Salinivibrio kushneri: one gene and its partners. The protein of the gene in region 3 interacts with the protein of the main gene of each other region in a pairwise test. Links are inferred from orthologs where the notes say so. Each region holds a gene or a part of one and is shown on either strand. Other genes may lie near its edges. The genes, in order: N8M53_RS04805, ftsB and N8M53_RS01980.

Region 1 (5,062 bases), 590 kb from region 3 along the record:
ACTTCATCGACAAACAGAACAGTACGAATACCAGCTTGCTTGTTTTGCTCTGCGCGTCCAATCGCCTCTCGGATCTCCTTGACGCCAGACGTCACGGCTGAGATTTGTTCCAGCTCTGCGTTGGCTTGGCGCGCGGCAATATCCGCAAGGGTGGTTTTACCGGTCCCAGGTGGACCCCAAAAAATCATCGAGTGGAGGGAGCCAGACTCAATTGCCCGGCGAAGCGGTTTACCCTCAGCGAGAAGGTGACGCTGACCGATGTACTGATCAAGCGTAATAGGCCGCATGCGTGCGGCCAATGGGCGAAAATCATCTGCAAAGTCAAGCGGTAAGGTCGACACAGTCACCTCCGAGGCAATTATCTTGGTTGGCGCTGATCGTCGACCATCACTGAGTCTGGTGGCGTAAACGAAAACAGGTCTGACGCCGGTGCTTGTCGGCTAAATTGACTCAGCGAGAACTGGCTCTGTTGCCCATCTTGCTCAACCACGGTAAAGCCGGTCAAGGTACCATCCGGTTTCACCGTGACTTCAAATTCGCCAATCGTGCCTGTGGTTTTTGGCGTTAAGGTAAAGGTATCAGCCTCTTGGGTGATTCGATACGCCTGCCAATCACTGGGCTGATTGCGTGTCAGCAATACAAACGGCGTTTGTGCCGTCGCATCCTCCAACCACATCGCGGTCACTTGCTCAACAAATGGGCTGTAGTACCAAAGCGTATCGCCATCAGAAATCATGATGGTTTCGTCGGGAGAGGTCGTGGTCCAGTTAAACAAGTTTGGCCGCTGAATCGCCAACCGCCCTTTTGCTTGATGAATCACCTCTCCTTCCGGGCTTTGCACTGTTTGGGAAAACTGCGCACTGAACGCGTCAACCTGACTCAACCGTTCCATCAGGTGTTGTTGCGCCTGCGTTTTCGCCTGCACCGACAATGCAAAAAGTAGAGACAGCACCACCATTAGGTGGCGGATAGCAGAGAATCGAGTCATGAAACCTTCCATTCGATCAATCTTTGGGTGGCGGTGGCGCGATGACTTCGCGATTACCGTTATGGCCTGGTGAGCTTACGACACCGTGTGCTTCCAGTTGTTCCACGATCCGCGCCGCTCGGTTGTAGCCAATTTTGAATCGGCGCTGTACGCCAGAAACAGACCCTCGACGGCTTTCGGTGACAAATTCAACCACTTGGTCAAAAAGCTGGTCCAGCTCTTCCCCATCTCCGCCTGAGGGCGCTTCACCCGGCAACAAGCTATCGGAGCCTTGATCCCCTTTGGTTATTTCGTCTAGGTACTGAGGCTTACCACGCGCTTTCCAATTGTTTACCACGCGATGCACCTCTTCATCACTGACAAAAGCACCATGAACACGAATCGGATGGTTGGAGCCATTAGGCATAAAGAGCATATCACCCATCCCCAATAACGACTCTGCGCCACCTTGGTCGAGGATAGTGCGTGAATCTGTCTTGGTAGACACCGTAAACGCCATCCGCGTTGGAATGTTGGCTTTGATTAAGCCTGTGATCACATCCACTGATGGACGCTGGGTGGCAAGCACTAGATGAATACCTGCGGCTCGAGCCTTTTGCGCCAGACGCGCAATCAACTCTTCCACTTTTTTGCCCACCACCATCATCAGATCGGAGAATTCATCCACGACCACCACAATATAAGGCAGCTTTTCCAGCTTAGGCGCTGACTCATCCATCGAGTCACCTGGCTTCCAAAGCGGATCGGGAATGGGATTATTCGCCGCTTCTGCGGCTTTTACTTTCTCGTTAAAGCCTTTTAAATTTCGCACCCCTAGCGCCGACATCAACTTGTAACGACGTTCCATCTCGCCAACACACCAACGCAGGGCATTGCCCGCATCTTTCATGTCAGTCACCACCTCGGTTAACAGGTGTGGGATCCCCTCATACACCGAGAGCTCGAGCATTTTCGGATCTATCATAATAAAGCGCACATCTTCCGGTGAAGCTTTATACAGCATGCTCACCAACATGACGTTCACACCCACCGATTTACCCGAGCCTGTGGTACCCGCCACCAGCATGTGTGGCGCCTTACCCAAATCGGTAATAATCGCTTCACCCGCGATATCATTCCCCAGCACCACCGAAATAGGCGAGTGGCTGTTCTTAAACCGCTCGCTACCGATCACTTCGGACATAAACACCGTTTCTCGGTGCTCATTGGGGAGCTCAAGACCAATATAGGGTTTACCTGGGATCACTTCGACCACACGCACTGCCGTGGTCGACAAAGCACGCGCCAAGTCTTTGGATAAGCCAGAAATGCGCGAGACTTTGACCCCAGGGGCCAAGTCGAGCTCAAAACGGGTGATCACTGGGCCTGGATACACGCCAACCACGCGCGCCTGGACTTTAAAGTCTTCCAGTCGTGCTTCGACCAGGCGAGCAATCTTCTCGAGCTCTTCACGCGTCGCCTGCTCTGCGGTGTGGCGAGCGGGGTCAAGCAGATCGAGGGTCGGGAAAGGTTCTTTCGGTGTGGGTAAATCCGGCTCATCTTTGACTAAGAACGGGTGATCCAGTCCAGCTGCCTGCTGCTGATTTTTTTGCGCTTGGCGAATGGTTTCTTGGAAGGGGTCGTCATCCTCATCCGCGCCACTGCTCGCTTGTTCTGCACGCTCAAGCTCGGACAGCCCATCTTGATTGCCATAGGTTGTGTCGACGTGATGCTGGCTCGGTGCGATTGGTGCACTGTGCAGATCATCAGATGGTGGCTCTTCGCCCGTTTCAATGGAGGGAGCAGTTCCAGTATCAAGATGTGGCGTATCCACCTCAACGCGCGAAGACGATACAGGCGCAGCTTCTTCATGCTCCTCCTCCTGCTCGATAGCAAGGTGCCACTGCCCCAATGACGGTTCCTCGGGGTGCGCATCATCGCTATCGGTAGCGCCCTGATCGTCGGCAACATCCGAGTCTGTTGCCGAACGCGCTTGTCCACCAAAGATAATAGGCGACGCGGCCTTGTTCTGTGCCTGCTCATCGTTGGCGGAACTCTCCGCCTTCTCCGGCGCTGACGGTGTCAAGCGACGTAAATCACTGAGCTCCATCGGCTCAGATGTATTGGCTGCGGTGTGTGTGTCGGAGTCTGGCATGCCTAGCTCGGTGGGTGCGTCACCGCGAATCCGATTCACCGTCCAGGTGACGCCTTTTAGTGTCATGGCGCCGAGGTTATCAACAATGGTCAACCAAGAGATCCCTGTAAAGAGAGTAAAACCGGCCGCCCAGCCAAACAGCATCATCAAGGTCGTGCCTAATACATTAAATAGCGGCAGCGCCAAACTGTTGGTGACATCCCCCATCACGCCACCAGAGGAAAAATGCCAAAAATCGTCAAAATTCAAATCGGCCAACGAGCAGCTGGTTAAAAACAGGATGAACAGTCCTAATATGCGCGCACCGATAATGGTGTAATTAATGGGTTCGTCGTCACCACGGCGACGTAAAAATACCCAACCACCGAGGATCACCGCTGGCGGCAGCGGATACGCTAAGATGCCAAACGAGAAGAAAAGACTATCGGCGAGCCAAGCGCCCATGGCGCCTGCGGCATTGTGCACATCACCATGCCAAGCAGTTTGCGACCAAGACGGGTCGGCTGGATTAAAAGACAATAAAGCCACCATAGCAAACACGGCAGCCGCGAGCACCAAGATAAACCCACACTCTTTTAATCGCTGAACACCATCTAAACGCACTTTGGAACGAGCTGCTTTGGGCTCCCGACGTAAAGAAAACTCCATCATCACCTGTTTAATACCGTTCTTGAACCGCATTCCTCATCCTATCTTGAGGCTTGCTCATATTGTCCTGACTTTACCACATTCATGCCATGAGAGCAGGCATGATGCCTGTTTACGATAAATCTTTACCGAGATATCACACAATCCTCAGTGATCCGAGCAAAAAATAAGCCGAGCACAATGCTCGGCTTGCGTTCTGATAGGAGTTGCCCCGCACCACCCATTTAACTCACTGACTATCGCGTATGAATAACCAGATGATTGCTCTGCTTGACCTCTTCCATTACCACGTAGGTGCGAGTGTCATTCACACCAGGCAAACGCAGCAAAGTTTCACCCAATAACTTGCGATATGCCGACATATCCGCTACTCGTGTTTTAAGCAGGTAATCAAAATCCCCTGACACTAACGAGCACTCTTGAATGTCCTCAAGCGTTTGCACGGCTTTGTTAAATTGCTCGAACACATCAGGCGCACCGCGGTTGAGTGTGATTTCGACAAACACTAGCAGTGATGCATCCAAATACTGGGGGTTAAGCAGTGCTGTATAGCCAAGGATATAACCTTGACGCTCAAGACGTCGTACACGTTCTAGACAGGGGGTAGGAGAAAGACCAACACGTTTTGATAACTCAACGTTAGAGACTCGCCCATCCTTTTGGAGCTCGTTCAGGATGTTGCGGTCAATGCGGTCCAATTCCTTGGAGGGCTTTTTTTTGGTATCTACCATTTTTTATTCCACCTTGTTACTTCCTTGCAAAAAGATATACCAAATTAAATAACATCTAAATGATTTTCAGCATCAAATGCTGGTTTATTGCCTTTATACTAGCCTGAAAATTGACAATATCAATAACAAGCCAGCCGATAACACTGAATAAACAAGAGGTGACAGCATGATCATTGGCGTTCCAAAAGAAATCAAAAACCATGAGTACCGCGTTGGTATGGTACCCGCGAGTGTTCGCGAGCTCATTTCTCACGGCCACTCTGTCTACATCGAGACCAACGCAGGTAATGGTATTGGTTTCTCTGACGACGACTATAAAGCCGCCGGCGCGTCTATCCTTCCCACTGCTGCTGACGTCTTTGCTAAAGCAGAAATGATCGTCAAGGTAAAAGAGCCACAAGCCGTTGAGCGTGCGATGCTCCGTGAAGGACAGATTTTGTTCACCTATTTGCATCTTGCACCAGATTTTCCGCAAACAGAAGACTTAATTAAAAGTAAAGCCATCTGTATTGCCTACGAAACGGTAACAGATTCTAAAGGTCGATTGCCACTACTTGCGCC
Region 2 (4,437 bases), 150 kb from region 3 along the record:
AGTGTCCGCATCGTGTGTCCAGGCCATCGCCTGCGGCACTAAACACAACAAACGGCGATCATGACGCATGCGATTATCGCGAATCACCGCGAGTAATTCAGGCTCTTTGTCTACCACCGCTTGCTCAAATTGCTGAGCTTGCGCCGCTGTCGGTAGCGCATTGTCACCAGTTAAGGGACCGGTAATGCCAGAATGATAACTGCCCTCTTGCTCAACCAGATGCGGTTGCTGTTGTTCATCAAAGCACAAGTCGCCAATCAGGGTAGAAGCAAAGACACCCGCTTCTATCCGTGCAGACACCACCTGATTAAACAGCAGCGATCGCGCCGCCGATAGGTAAAAGCTACGCTTGCTCTTGTCACGGACTTTTTTCTCGCCACGCCCCCAGGCACGCGCCATCTCAACATTGTTGCCATCACGCCCAAAGCGCTGTGCACCAAAATAATTAGGTACGCCCTGCTTTGCGATGGCCTCTAGCCGCGGCAGCAAACCCTGTGGTGAGTCAAGATCGCGAATACACAATGTAAATTGATTGCCGGTCAGATCGCCGGGACGCAACTTATGCTGATGGCGGGCTGTCCCTTCAATACTCACGACGCCTGGGTGATTTTGGACAAACGCGGTTAAATCCGGATCCGCTTTACCTGGCAGGTGAACACTGAACCATTGCTCAGTGACAGCGTGGCGGTCTTTTAGCCCAGCCCAGCTCACTTGTCGTGAGGTAACACCACAGGCTTTTGCCAACTCATTGGCCACGTACTTAGTGTTTTCTCCGCGCTTTTTTATCCGCACCAAAAAGTGCTCTCCTTGGCCTGAAGGGGTAAAGCCAAGTACCTCTGAGACAATAAAATCGTCCGGTGACGCTTTCAAGGTGCCAGACTGGGTCGGTTGACCATGTAAATATGCCAAGGGCGCGAGTAAGTCCGTCATACAGCCTCTTTGTTTAATAGCACCACAGCCTCACAAGCAATGCCCTCTTTTCGTCCGGTAAAACCGAGACGCTCTGAGGTGGTTGCTTTGACGTTGACTGCATCGATTGTCACGCACAAATCGCTGGCAATGGCTTCACGCATTGCGTCGATATGTGGACCCATTTTCGGCGCTTGGGCGATAATAGTAATGTCAGCATTACCAAGCCGGTAGCCTTTGCGCCGTACTTTGCTGTATACATCGCGAAGAAGCATGCGGCTGTCAGCCCCTTCCCATTCGTCACTGGTATCGGGAAAGTGCTGGCCGATATCGCCTGCTGCAATCGCGCCTAACAGGGCATCACACAAGGCATGAAGCGCGACGTCACCGTCTGAGTGCGCGACCAAACCTTGTTCATAAGGCACGCTAACCCCGCCGATGATAACAGGGCCGTCTCCGCCAAATTTGTGTACATCAAACCCATGTCCAATTCGAATCATGATTTGCCTTCTTGTTGTGAAAGGTAAAACTCGGCCAGCCACTTATCCTCGGGGTGAGTGACTTTAATGTTGCTGGCACTGGCAGGGACCAACACCGGCTTCCCCCCGAGCGCTTCAACGGCAGACGCCTCATCCGTCACTTGCTCACCGGCCTTCGCGAGGGCGTTTGTAAGCAGGTGGGTTAGAAACATTTGCGGGGTTAATGCATGCCAAAGTGCCTCTCGCTCCACCGTATGGGCCACCTGTCCTCGCACGTCCGCACGCTTCATGGTGTCTCGAACAGGCGCGGCGAGCAAAGCGCCATCTGGGTGAGACTGTGCCTGTTCAATCAAGGCATCAATATCAGCATGCGACACACAAGGACGCGCGGCATCATGCACCATTACCCACTGTGTGTTGACCACCTTTAGCCCAGCTTGCACAGACGCAGCGCGGGTCGCCCCTCCCACGACAACATGGACATTCGGACGCTCACTCAAGTTTGTTTGCGCAAAGTAACTATCGTCAGCACCAATGGCGATGATCACATCAGTAATGGCAGGATGAGAGAGTAACCGCTCAACCGTATGCTCAATCAACATTTTGCCGGCTAAAGAGAGGTATTGCTTCGGGCAGCTAGCTTGCATCCTGCTTCCAACACCTGCGGCTGGTACCACGGCACTTATTCCGGGCTGTAAAGCAGTGTTGGGCTGCAAAGGAGATTGTTCGACCACAAGTTATCTTCTTTGGTTGTACCGCCAGTCAACGGCTGACAGTTACTGGGATTTATCGACTAATCGGAAAAATGTCTCGTCCGGCTTTATCATGCCCAGCTCATTGCGTGCGCGCTCTTCAATCGCTTCTTGCCCACGCTTCAAATCCGCAATTTCTGCGTACATTTGCTGGTTACGCTTAACGAGTTTTTGGTTGGCTTGTTGCTGTACGGCGACATTGGCTTCAATTTGCCAATAGTCTGTCACGCCATTTTTACCCAGCCACAGTTCGTACTGCAGCCACACCAGCGTGAGAAACAGTGCAACCGATAGCAGCCTCATACCTGTACTCCTTCCAATATCGGCTCAAGGTATTCAAACCCTGATAAACTAACCGCATAGGCTAGCGGATCCGCTGGCTGGTGTCATGGTTTTCCTCAATGAAAAAAGCCGCCCCGTTAGACGGGACGGCTTGGTCAAAAAGGTGCTTAAGTGCCGATTATTGGCCTTTCACTTCTTTTAAACCGTTGAACGGTGCTTTTTCGCCCAACGCATCTTCGATGCGGATGAGCTGGTTGTACTTCGCAACACGGTCAGAACGGCTCATTGAACCGGTTTTGATTTGACCTGCAGCTGTACCTACCGCCAAGTCAGCAATGGTTGCGTCTTCGGTTTCACCTGAACGGTGAGAAATCACGGCAGTGTAACCAGCATCTTTCGCCATCTTGATCGCCGCCAAGGTTTCGGTCAGAGAACCGATTTGGTTAAATTTGATCAAGATAGAGTTCGCGACACCTTTGTCGATACCTTCTTTTAGGATCTTGGTGTTAGTTACGAACAGGTCATCACCGACTAGCTGTAGCTTGTCACCCAGCAGCTCAGTTTGGTGCTTAAAGCCGTCCCAGTCAGACTCGTCCAGGCCGTCTTCAATAGACACGATTGGGTACTCTTCAGCCAGTTTCGCCAAGTAGTGGTTAAACTCTTCTGACGAGAAGGTTTTACCTTCACCCTTCATGTTGTAGATGCCTTGCTCTTTGTCATAGAACTCAGACGCCGCACAGTCCATCGCGAGGGTGATATCTTTGCCCAGCTCGTAGCCTGCTTGCTCAACCGCTTCTTTAATTGCAGCAAGTGCCGCAGCGTTTGACTCTAGGTTTGGCGCAAAACCACCTTCGTCACCTACCGCAGTGCTTAGGCCTTTGGCTTTCAGTACTTTTGCTAGGTTATGGAATACTTCCGCGCCGATGCGCAGTGCTTCTTTCAGGGTTTTCGCACCCACAGGCTGGATCATGAACTCTTGGATATCAACGTTGTTATCCGCGTGCTCACCACCGTTCAGGATGTTCATCATTGGCAGAGGCATTGAGAACTGACCAGCAGTGCCGTTTAGTTCAGCAATGTGCTCAAACAAAGGCATGCCTTTCGCAGCCGCAGCCGCTTTCGCGTTGGCCAGAGACACCGCGAGGATAGCGTTGGCACCAAACTTAGATTTGTTATCGGTACCGTCGAGATCGATCATCACTTGGTCGATATCGGCTTGGGCTTTCGCGTCTTTACCTTGTAGGGCTTCTGCGATTGGGCCGTTAACCGCTTCAATCGCTTTTAGAACGCCTTTACCCATGAAACGTGACTTGTCACCATCACGCAGTTCTAGCGCTTCGCGAGAACCCGTTGATGCACCTGAAGGTGCTGCCGCCATACCGACAAAGCCACCTTCTAGGTGTACTTCAGCTTCAACGGTTGGGTTACCGCGTGAATCGATGATTTCACGGCCTAGAACTTTAACGATCTTAGACATTGTGATTCCTCTCGTCTGTCATTGTTTTTAAAAATAAAAGCGGCTGCCTAGGTTCAGGCGACCGCTCGAATCTCGTTTATAGCTCACCGCGCTGTTTTTTGCCTGCTGCCGCAACAAACCCGGCAAACAATGGGTGGCCATCACGTGGTGTCGACGTGAACTCTGGGTGGAACTGGCACGCAACAAACCATGGGTGCTCAGGATTCTCGATGATCTCCACCAGCTTTTTATCTGCAGAAAGGCCTGAGATTGAAAGCCCCGCTTTTTCTAGCTGCGGACGCAATAAATTGTTCACTTCATAACGGTGGCGATGGCGCTCGTGGATCTGCGTGTTGCCATAAAGCTGATGCGCTTTAGAGCCTTCGGCAAGGTGGCAAAGTTGAGCACCAAGGCGCATGGTACCGCCCAGGTCAGAGGTTTCACTGCGCTCTTCGACTTTGCCTTCTTCATCGACCCACTCAGTGATCAGTCCCACCACCGGGTATTTACTCTCTTTGTTAAATTCGGTCGAATTTGCCCCTTCCATACCCGCGACATT
Region 3 (4,559 bases):
AGATGCGAACACCCGCGTCATTGACTAAGGCGGTGCACAACATGGTGTCGCGCACATCCTCAGGGTTAGCCGGAAAATCTACCGGCGGCTCCATGTCTGTGCGACGGTAAATCACACCGGTATTGGCAGGAGCCGGACGCAGAGTAAGCGTAACCTTACGCCCAGAGTGGAGACCCACACCAGTCGTTTGGACCATACTTTTCAATGTTCGCTGTCTAATCATCGGCTTATCTCAACTTTTTCTCAAAAAAGTGTGCTCTGCGTCACTCATTACCCTGTCACCTTAGACAAGGGGAGCGTGATGGTAGCACATCACTGGCTACAAACCAAGCAATTGCGATTAGTCAGCTTGTTTACGCAAAAACGCAGGAATATCGAGATAATCATGCTCGGTCTGCGATTTTGGTGCTGCATTCGATGATGCAGCAGCAGGCTGCTCTTTCGCCGCAGGGTTTGCACTTGCCGCCTGTGGTTTCTCTTGCAAAGGCTGTGCCTTTTTCGGCTCTGCCTGTGCTTGCCCAGACTGTGAATTGGTGACCAAGGTGATATCTGGCTTGCGCTCATTACCAATCCCGGTTGCCACCACAGTCACACGCAGCTCATCGCTCATCTCTGGATCCATCGATGTACCGATCACCACTGTTGCATTGTCTGATGCAAACGCTTTGACGGTATTACCCACGGTCTCAAACTCATCAAGACGCATATCAAAGCCTGCGGTAATGTTCACCAGCACACCACGCGCGCCAGCAAGATCGATATCTTCAAGAAGCGGGCTAGAAATCGCCATTTCTGCTGCTTCTTCGGCACGGTCTTCACCGGTTGCCACGCCGCTACCCATCATTGCGTGTCCCATTTCTGACATCACAGTGCGTACGTCAGCAAAGTCGACGTTGATGTGGCCTGGGCGAGTGATCAACTCAGCAATCCCTTGCACAGCATTACGTAGCACATCATTTGCTTTGGCAAAGGCATCGAGCAAGGTGATCCCGCGACCTAACACCTTGAGCAGTTTTTCGTTCGGGATCGTGATCAGCGAGTCAACATTTTTTGACAGCTCTTCGATACCCTGCTCTGCAAAGGCTAATCGCTTCTTACCTTCAAAGCTGAATGGTTTGGTCACTACAGCAACGGTCAGAATGCCCATCTCTTTCGCGATTTCCGCGATGACCGGCGCGCCGCCTGTCCCTGTACCACCGCCCATTCCGGCTGCGATAAATACCATATCGGCACCTTCGAGCTCAGCTTTAATCGCATCGCGATCTTCAAGGGCAGAATCTCGGCCTACTTGTGGGTTTGCCCCCGCACCTAGGCCTTTAGTGATGTCACCACCAATTTGAATGACCGTACCTACGCTGCTTTTACGTAGTGCTTGGGCATCCGTGTTAATGCTAATGAAGTCAACCCCTTCGATTGACTCACGCACCATATGCTCAACGGCGTTACCACCGCCACCGCCAATGCCGACGACCTTAATCACCGCATCGTCAGACATTTCCATCATCGGTTCAAACATGAGTTCTCTCCGTCCTTCCTGTTCGCATCAGGGTTAAAATTCTTTCTTAAACCAGCTACTCAGCTTATTAATCCAGCTAGCCACAGCCCGCTTTTGTTCTGGTTCACTCGTTTCTGTCAGCAAGCTTTCTTTGCCGTAGTGTAAAAGCCCAACCGCGGTTGCATAACAAGGCGCTTGCACGTAGTCGGTCAATCCTGTGACATTCACCGGTTGTCCCACTCTCACCTGGTTTTGGAAAACACGTTCTGCGCATTCAACCAAGCCGTGCATTTGTGATGCACCCCCAGTGAGCACAATCCCCGCTGCCATTTGATGTTTAACACCATCGCTACGCAACTTCTCTTGGATAGCGACCAGCTTTTGGTTCACCAATCCTAGGAGCTCTGAGCAACGCGGCTCAATCACCTCTGACAAGGTTTGTCGCTGCAATGTCCTTGATGGGCGTCCTCCCACACTTGGGACATTGACTTTGGCGTCCTTGTTCACCAGCTCACTCAATGCACAGCCATATTTCACTTTAATGTCTTCTGCATCGGCCAGCGGTGTGCCAAAGGCATACGCGATATCACTTGTAATCACATTGCCCGCATAAGGGATCACCTCGGCATGGCGGAGGGCGCCTCCTGTCCATACAGCAAGGTCCATGGTGCCGCCACCGATATCGACGACACAGACACCCAACTCTCGCTCATCCGGTGTGATCACGGCATGGCTTGCTGAAAGCCCGGAGAAAATCAGTTGATCAACGCTAAGACCACAACGTTCGACTGCTTTCTCAATATTTTTTGCGGTGTCATTGTGACATGTGATGAGGTGCACACTCGCTTCCATCCTTACCCCGGATAACCCGAGCGGATTTTTGATCCCTTCTTGATAATCAATTTTGTATTCTTGTGGGATCACATGCAGCACGCGCTGCTCATCACTGATTTTGACCGACTTCGCGGTATGAATCACATTGTCTATGTCGTCTTGGGTAACATCTTCGTCCGATATTGTCCCCATTCCTCTCTCAGTTTGGCAGTGAATATGCTTCCCTGACAAAGAAAGATAGACAGAGCTGATCTGGCAATCTGCCATCATCTCGGCTTCATTCACCGCTCGCTGAACAGATTTAACCACAGACTCTAAGTCGTTCACGCCACCTTTATCCATACCGCGCGACGGGCTGCTGCCCACACCCAGCACATTGATGGTGCCATCTGGCAGCACTTCACTGACCAAGGTAGACACTTTGGACGTACCGATATCGAGCCCAACTATCAGTGACTTGTCTGTCGTTTTATTCATTCAACCATCTCTTAATTTTGGCTATTCGCGTCGTCTGCCTCTGTTTTCCAGCCTACCGCTGCCCCTGTGTCATACCGCAAATCTACATAAGCAATGGCTTTGTCTTGCGCCTTTATCCGAGGGTATAAACTGACCAGTCGCGCCAGCCGTTCTTGTCGAGCTTTACGCCCTAACTCAATCCGTACGCCATCTCGTGTCACAATGCGCCATGAGCGCCGTTTGTTCAGTGATAACGCCTGAATTGATAAGCCAATTCGCTGTAATTTACGTTCGAGCTCTCGGCTCGTTCGCAAGACTTCTTCCGATGTGCCGGTATTGCCATGTAACGACACCAGCTTTTTATCGGCGACATCTTGCGGGGCACCATTGAAAACCGTCCCGGCTGGCGTCAGCAATTTTTGCCCGTTCCAAATCGCGCTAGCCTGGTATTCAGTAATATGTACCTTTAAGGTATCGGGCCACTGTTTCCTTACCGCAACCTGTTTCACCCACGGGAGTGCCTCAATATTCGCTTGGATGCGATTCACATCCTGCAGCATAAAGCTTTTTAGCTCGCCGCCTGACAACACCGCTTGGCGAACTTGATCAACACTGACATGTGTTTGGTCACCTTCCATCACCAGTTGCGACAAGGGGAGCTGCTGCTCATCACTCATCCAATCAATCACACGGACAATCCCCAGCAACATTAGGGTAATGACCCCAACCAGGAACGCGAGTGACGCGCCTTTTTGCCGATCCAGTTTTATCACTGTTTGTACGCGTGTCAGGGCATTGACCATGCTCATACCTATCTTATCGCCTTGTGTCGATGCGACTTGACACTCACAGCGAAAAAACCGAATGATTATAGCGATCCTGCGTGACGCTCTCCAACCCAAAGATGCACTTTCATCACTAAGCTGGGATCGATTGCGCGCCATTTTCCCACAAAGACGATAAAAACCGATGTTTGTTCTCGCAACAACCGATACTGACCGCTATTTTTATCTCGTCAGCTACTATTTATTGCGCCATTTTAGCCTTGTCTAGCTGCTTTGCCGCTAAATTTTTTGCCACTTTACCAATATCACCCGCGCCTTGTGTTAAAACCAAGTCATTAGGTTGCAGCACGTTGGCCAATGCAGAGGGTAATGCCTCAGCATTAGGCACAAAAATAGGATCCAGCTTACCGCGCGCGCGAATGCTACGACATAAGCTTCTACCGTCAGCACCTGCAATCGGCGTTTCTCCCGCCGAGTACACATCCAACATCAGCAACACATCCACTTTTTCCAACACATTGGCAAAGTCATCATAAAGATCGCGTGTCCGGCTGTAACGGTGTGGCTGAAAAATCATCACTAAACGATGATCTTGCCAGCCTGCTCGCGCCGCTTTAATGGTAACGTCCACTTCACTGGGGTGATGACCATAATCGTCCACCAGCAAGGCCGTTCCCTCATCCACCGCAAACTCACCGAGCTGATCGAAACGTCGACCCGTACCAGCAAAATTGGCCAAGGCGCGTAAGATTGCGTCATCGTCCACACCATCTTCGGTTGCAACCGCAATCGCTGCTGCCGCATTGAGCGCATTATGTTGGCCAGGAGTGTTCAAACGGATAGTTAGCGTTTGGCGATGAGGGCGTGTCACTTTAAACACACCGCACTGCCCATGCTGATGGTAATCATGTAAACATACATCGGCATCGTGCGAGAACCCGTAGGTGATCACTTGCCGCCCAATCGCGGGGATCAATTCACGCACCACA

Evidence for each region.
Region 1: the proteins of N8M53_RS01980 (region 3) and N8M53_RS04805 interact in binary tests that used the Escherichia coli proteins (3 or more experiments, as listed by UniProt). The link is inferred for Salinivibrio kushneri from one-to-one orthologs.
Region 2: the proteins of N8M53_RS01980 (region 3) and ftsB interact in binary tests that used the Escherichia coli proteins (3 or more experiments, as listed by UniProt). The link is inferred for Salinivibrio kushneri from one-to-one orthologs.

Annotation. Positions count from the first base shown.
Region 1 is NZ_CP114588.1:982,630-987,691, reverse strand. The notes cover bases 805-4,160. They hold N8M53_RS04805 (DNA translocase FtsK), read right to left. Parts: upstream 3,771-4,160; coding sequence 1,005-3,770; downstream 805-1,004. Other genes in these bases: lrp (leucine-responsive transcriptional regulator Lrp), read right to left, coding at 4,007-4,160; lolA (outer membrane lipoprotein chaperone LolA), read right to left, coding at 805-988. In the rest of the region: N8M53_RS04815 (replication-associated recombination protein A), read right to left, coding at 1-341; more of lolA, read right to left, coding at 359-804; more of lrp, read right to left, coding at 4,161-4,501; ald (alanine dehydrogenase), read left to right, coding at 4,668-5,062. UniProt on the Escherichia coli protein: Essential cell division protein that coordinates cell division and chromosome segregation. The N-terminus is involved in assembly of the cell-division machinery.
Region 2 is NZ_CP114588.1:535,874-540,310, reverse strand. Bases 805-3,535 are described here. They hold ftsB (cell division protein FtsB), read right to left. Parts: upstream 2,444-3,535; coding sequence 2,165-2,443; downstream 805-2,164. Other genes in these bases: eno (phosphopyruvate hydratase), read right to left, coding at 2,601-3,535; ispD (2-C-methyl-D-erythritol 4-phosphate cytidylyltransferase), read right to left, coding at 1,406-2,035; ispF (2-C-methyl-D-erythritol 2,4-cyclodiphosphate synthase), read right to left, coding at 927-1,409; truD (tRNA pseudouridine(13) synthase TruD), read right to left, coding at 805-930. In the rest of the region: more of truD, read right to left, coding at 1-804; more of eno, read right to left, coding at 3,536-3,899; N8M53_RS02635 (CTP synthase), read right to left, coding at 3,976-4,437. UniProt on the Escherichia coli protein: Essential cell division protein. May link together the upstream cell division proteins, which are predominantly cytoplasmic, with the downstream cell division proteins, which are predominantly periplasmic.
Region 3 is NZ_CP114588.1:389,859-394,417, reverse strand. What follows is about bases 1,707-4,559. They hold N8M53_RS01980 (cell division protein FtsQ/DivIB), read right to left. Parts: upstream 3,595-4,559; coding sequence 2,818-3,594; downstream 1,707-2,817. Other genes in these bases: murC (UDP-N-acetylmuramate--L-alanine ligase), read right to left, coding at 3,812-4,559; ftsA (cell division protein FtsA), read right to left, coding at 1,707-2,806. Outside these bases: lpxC (UDP-3-O-acyl-N-acetylglucosamine deacetylase), read right to left, coding at 1-223; cell division protein FtsZ, read right to left, coding at 341-1,516; more of ftsA, read right to left, coding at 1,550-1,706. UniProt on the Escherichia coli protein: Essential cell division protein. May link together the upstream cell division proteins, which are predominantly cytoplasmic, with the downstream cell division proteins, which are predominantly periplasmic. May control correct divisome assembly.